2 regions of the Clostridium sp. DL-VIII genome follow, and region 2 is predicted to be linked to the other one. Evidence: riboswitches for the same ligand, from Rfam matches in the RefSeq annotation. Region 2 holds a riboswitch; the other holds the start of a gene.
The links. Region 2 has a riboswitch for cyclic di-GMP ahead of CDLVIII_RS20260 (response regulator). Riboswitches for the same ligand answer to the same signal wherever they lie in the genome.

Region 1 (3,221 bases), 760 kb from region 2:
AATATGTACGAATATAATATTCCAAAAATGTAATTTCTTCCAGCATAAATTTCTAGCATAACCTCCGCCTGAATCTCTAATTCAATATAGCTCTTTTTAAGCATCATGGCTAGTCCAGAAATAATATATCCCATACTCAAATACGGAGAAAATACTTGTAAATCAGGACTATCACCATCATTAATCCATATATGTATATCGTTTAAATTTCCAGTAATTCCATCAATATATCCTAAGGCAATATCTGTCCCATTTAAAAATCTTGGAATATCTAAACTTTTATATTCACTTATTAAACTATTAAACTTATTTCTTATTTCATATTTATCATTTTTATTTATTGAAATTCTCATCAAAAGAAAAAGTGAACAAATTATAATACTTGTCTGATTTTTAGCTTTTGCTTTATGTAGAGCTTTATATGCAAATAACTCTCCATTATAAATATCACCTGTTTCAAAAAAATATTCAGCACTCATCAAATAATTTGCTCCTGCTGCTCCTCTGTTTGATATATGATCAAAATAAACTATCCCTTCTTTAAAATGTTCCACCAATTCCTTAAGCCCACCATTTTTTGTATGATATAAATATAAAAAATGTGGTGAACCAAAAGTAATTGGCATTTTATCATTTGCAATTTTAGACATTCCACCATTGAATAATTCATATGCTTTTTTGTGATATTCTATCATTTTTTCAACATTATTAAGCATCAAAAGACTTTCTAAAAATGAAATTTCTCCAAGTACTTGATTTCTATCCTTTAATTCCTCATTTACTTCATATATGACCCACAACTCATATAGAAGTTCTTTTCCTGCTTGTGGATTTTCATAAAGTATATAGAAAAATATATGTTTTAAATATGCTATAGGCCTATTTACCTTTTGTTCCATTGTCAGCTCATTGAAAACTATTCTAATAATTTTTTTCCATACTTTTGTCAAATTTATGGTATCATTTCTCTCTATTAAATCAAGTATGCGTTCATAGTTTTTCGCCTTATAATAATACTCCATCGCTTCTATATCTTTTGAAATTTTATAATACCAATCTCCACAGACATTATTAATTTCATTTGCATCAATATTTAAAGCTATAATTTCTTCTTTTAATGCACTTCTTAAAATAGAATGCAGTGCATAAGTCTTAGACTTCCTATCATATTTTATAAAGCAGTTATTTGATAATAATTCCTTAATCACTTCATTAGATTTTTCATTTTCTGTTATATAAATAGCTTGTTCCAATGTAAAGTATTCAACTGGTGCAAGCTTTAAAAGAATCTGCTTTGTAGTTTCATCAAATTTATCATATACAGCTTTCTTAATTAACTCCGTAGCTTTGGGAATATTATCAAAAGTATTCTCATTATAATATTGTAATAATGCTAAATAAGTAGCTGAAGTCCATCCCCCTGTGTACTCATACACTTCTGCTTTTTCTTTTTCTGTTAAATTTATTTCATTAATCTCAAAAAACTCTATTGTTTCTTCGAAAGTGAATGCTATATCATCCTGCCACATTACTAAGCATTTCTGCTTCAGCTCAAGTTCAACAAATTGATTAGCTGGCTTGTTGCGACTTATTATCACAATATGTAAATCAGGTATTTCTTCTAAAGCTATAACTTTTATTAAGTAATTGATATAGAGGGTTTTATAATCATACCAATCATCAATTATTATAACAGTTTTCTGTTTTACCGCATCACGAATAGTATCAATTATTCGGTATACATCCATGTTATTTTTAGGAAATCCATATGCACTTAATCTTTGACTCAATTTAACATTTGTAGTCTTAATTGCAGCACAGAACTTATGCCACATCCAGACATCGTCATCCTCTTCACTTGCAGTATCAAACCAAATGGTTTTCATTCCCTTTTTTCTATCCAGAAAACTTTTAACAGAAGTTGTTTTACCATATCCCATAGATGCAGAAACAAAAAATATAGGTACCTCAAATATTTGAGATAACAACTTATTTACACGCTTTCTATGTAATATTTTAGGTCTTAAAATCTGACTTCTCATAGTATTCCCCTTCATCTAAAACAAATTATACAAAATAATCTGCCTTTATATGTTTAGCATTTCTTTTTTTCTTATTGTATGATAACATCTCATTTTCCGCTTTTTTGTCATCGTAACAGGCTATATTGGACATACAACGATATTTTATCACACTTAAAATTCAACTTCAATTTTATTCTATCTCTTGGAAATGTTATCGATAATTGTTGAATTTAATATTATTTTCAACGCCAACCATATTAAGATATCAAGGATACTGTCGGCTTTTTTCACAATGATTTTTTAAATCACGTAAAAAAAGCCAACAATTAATTAACAAATTAATCATTGGCCGGTTGCACCATTAACTCCAAATCCCCAAGGTGCCCAAAATAAGGAGATCCTTCAACATTTCCAACTTAATTAGAATATATACTTAATACTATTTTATTATAATTATCTATATGAATATTTTACCACATTTTCATGCATGAGTATACATATTTTGAGTTTTTTTCCTATAAACTGCGTTATATATGGATATTCAATACTAATTTAACTACACCTAAGAACAAAATCAGTAATGCTTTAGATAAATAAAGCATTACTGATTTTTTCATTTTACATAAATATAATTTTATCTCACTCTTAGTTCTTATAGTGCAATAACCCTATTTAATAATTGATTACTTCTCTTTATAAATTCGTCCATTTCATTTGCATCTAACTCTTTATTTGCTATTTTAGCCAAATCTAAAATATGTTCACAAATAAACTTAACTTCAGACTTTTTAGTTTCATCTTTATATATTTCTACAAGCTTTTTGATTATTGCGCTCTTATTATTTACAACTAGAGTTTTTTCTTCATCAAACATTCCTTGGAAACTCATCCCTGATTTTGCATACATCTTGCTCATCTCAGCCATTCTTCTTGATTCTTCAGACACTAAAACAAGGGCTGGAGTTTCTTCATTTTTTAATCCTTCAACAGATAAATTTTTAACCTTATCTCCAAGTTCATTTTTAAACAAATCTTCTATTTCTTTATTTAAAGCCTTTACTGTTTCATCATTCTCATCAGCTTTACTTCCTAACGTATCTGAAATATCTGAATCTATTCTATTAAATTTAACTCCTGATTCATGCATCTCTAGGAATGAAATAAAATGATCATCTAATGAACAATCTAAAATAACAG
Region 2 (3,221 bases):
CACCAGTAATTTTCTCTAATTGGCGTGATGCCTTTTGAAAATTTCCAAGATTTAACCCTTTTAGATCTGGATTTTGAATAACCATGGCTTCTGAAATAACTAATTCTCCAATCATATCCATGAGCATATCAAGTTTAGATACATTTACACTAATAATGCTCTGATGAGAAGATCCAGATTTTTTATCCGTTTTTCCATCTTTTTTATCTTTGCTTACAGCTTCTGTAACCTTCTGATTTTCTGAAATTTTATGACTATCTAAAACCTTTTTATTCTCTAAATATTCCTTATCACTTTTGCTCTTTAAATCTTCTGAAATTTCTTTAACTTCTAGAGTATTTTCACTTGCCTTATTAGATTCATTATCATCTTTAACTTCAGTAAGTTCTACATCTCTGACTAAGATTGTCTCAGCTAAAAATTTACGTACTTCGTCATATTCTCTATCTGTAGTAAAAGATATGATGAAACCATCCTTACGAATAGTTTCTACACAATTATCATCCCCGAAAAGTTCTTTAGGAATATGGTGAATATTTTCTGATAACTCTTGCATACTATTTACTATTCCGAAGGCTCTAATATCTTCCATTTCACAGCCTTCTTCAAAATAAACTTTAGCTTTAAAACTATTCTTTCCTAAATCCTTAATCATTTCTATATCTATTAAATTTTCAGTTTCATTAATACTTTCAATAATCTTTTCGTTAATTACTCTTTCCTCTGAGGATTCATTATTTCCTTTCAATTCTTCCAAAAATTTTTTTATATCTAAAATAAGTTCTGAGGCATCTCCATCTGGATTCTTCTTTTCAATAACCTTATCTACTTCTGTTTTAATAAAATCAATTCCATCTAAAACAATATCTGAAAGTCTTGAATAATCAGTATTCTCAGGTTTATTTTCACGGAGAAAATAGAATAAATCTTCTATTGAGTGTGATACGGTTGTTATGTTGTTAAACATCATCATAGCCGATGATCCTTTTATAGTATGCATTATTCTAAAGACTTCATTAATAGCCTCTATTGTGAAAGATCCGGCTTTTTCATTATTTATTATGACTTGTTCAAGCTGCTCAATAAGCTGCGTAGTTTCAAATATGTAAATATCCAATAGCATTGGCTCTTGACTAAAATTATCCGACAATTACTTCACCCCATTCCAAAATACATAAATTAAAGCCCTAATACTTGCGTTAATATCTTTACAACAAATTCCTCTTTATAAGGCTTTACTACAAAGGACTTCGCACCAGCTATTACGGCATCACGAATAGATTCTTCCTGACCCATTGCTGAGATCATAACTACCTTTGCTCTTGGGTCAACTTTTTTAATTTCTCTTAAAGCTGTTATTCCATCCATTTCAGGCATTGTAATATCCATAGTTACAACATCCGGATTTAATTCCATGTATTTTTGTACTCCAGATATTCCGCTTTCTGCCTCACCAATTACTTCAAACCCATTTCTTTCAAGCATCGTCTTAAGTGTTACTCTCATAAATGCTGCGTCATCAACTATTAAAACTCTTTTCATTAATTAAATCCCCTTTCAAATTTATAAAAAAGCAGACAATAAAAATATTGCCTGCCATGAATAAATCACTTTCTATTTTGGCAACCTGACTATCATGGCAATCGAAATTACTTTAGACTCATGGCTTTGCGTCTTCACCTTTCAATGAATTTGCTATTTACATTTTATATATTTAATTTTAATTCCACATAATTCTTATTATTGAAAACTTTAGCATTTAAACCACTAATTATATTCACTATCATCATGATAACATATCGTAAAAGTCGAATCAATAAATTTCATGACTAATTATGAAGTATATAGTAAATAATTTAAAATTTTTATGAATAATTATATATATTTACAATTATTCCAACAACAAGTTCGTTTGTAATTATATTCACAATAATTTTTTCAAAAAAAACGCAATACTGAATATTATATTCAGTACCACGCTTCTTACCTTTATGTATTAATAATAATTTCATATAAAAATATTAAAAATATATATCTGAAAATTCAACATTAATGGCATCTACCAAACCATTATCAGAAGCTATAAATACTTTATTTTCATCGTAATTCGCATTTTCTTTAATAGGTAATATTATAGTAAATGTACTGCCAACACCTAACTCACTATCTAGATTTATGCTTCCATTTAAAATTGTTACCAGCATTTTTACAAGTGCTAGCCCAATACCACTGCCTTCAGCCTGCCTTGAGAGGTTGTTTTCAACCTGTCCAAATCTCTTAAATATCATCTCATGCTTTTCCTTTGGAATTCCTATTCCAGTATCACTTACAGCAATAGATATTGTCTTTTTCCTTTTGTTTTCTTTTACTTCAACATCTATCGTACCTCCCTCAGGAGTAAATTTTATGGCATTTGACAAAAGATTAAGAATAATCCGTTCATACTTTTCCTCATCTAATGCAATTTCTCTGCTACTTATATTTGCTTTAAATTGAAGCTTTATTTTTTTTTGATCTGCATATATTTTTATTGACTCAGTAATTAATTTCGTTATAAATACAATATCAAACTTTTTTAAATTTAATTTAAACTGATTGGAATGTAGTCTTGTAATATCTAATAAGTTATTAACGAGTCTCAATTGCCTGAAAGTGTTTCGTTTTATACTTCCTAAAAGTTTTTCAACAGGCTGAGATACCTCATCAACGTATACGTGTTCTATCAGTTGTAGGGCTGAATATATAACATTTATTGGTGTTTTAAACTCATGAGTTATAAGTGTTATAAACTCATCCTTCATAATAAGATCTTTTTCAAGAAGCTCTCTCTGTTTTTTTTCAGATTGATATAATAATTCTTGCTGCTTGCTAATTTTGCGATTTTGTTTTCTAAGTATAAGCTCACGTTCTATAGCATCAACCACAGTAGTTAATGTCATCAAAAAAAATGGATTATGAAGTATTACAGTAGTCATTATACATATACTTCCAAGCAGATTATCATCATCTGAATAGTGAAATGGTACTCCATAACAAGCACTATTATGTAAATATGTATGATAGTGATTAGTTCCTATTAACTGCACTGGATGATTTTCCTTGAGAGTTAAACTAACTACATTTGTTCCCATATCTTCTTCATTAAACTGGATACCCGGCTTAATTCCTAATTGAGACATCGTTCCTCTTACATCTTCATCTCCTAATGTATCTAATAAATA

Region 1: another riboswitch for cyclic di-GMP. It lies ahead of CDLVIII_RS23720 (LuxR C-terminal-related transcriptional regulator); the one in region 2 lies ahead of CDLVIII_RS20260 (response regulator).

What each region holds. Positions count from the first base shown of each region.
Region 1 covers NZ_CM001240.1:5,158,616-5,161,836, forward strand. Annotated here, with positions in the region: gene CDLVIII_RS23720 (LuxR C-terminal-related transcriptional regulator) at 1-2,042, opposite strand, end outside; cyclic di-GMP riboswitch class II at 2,365-2,446, opposite strand; gene htpG (molecular chaperone HtpG) at 2,677-3,221, opposite strand, start outside.
Region 2 covers NZ_CM001240.1:4,402,100-4,405,320, forward strand. Annotated here, with positions in the region: gene CDLVIII_RS20255 (chemotaxis protein CheA) at 1-1,150, opposite strand, end outside; gene CDLVIII_RS20260 (response regulator) at 1,180-1,542, opposite strand; cyclic di-GMP riboswitch class I at 1,619-1,707, opposite strand; gene CDLVIII_RS20265 (HAMP domain-containing sensor histidine kinase) at 2,022-3,221, opposite strand, start outside.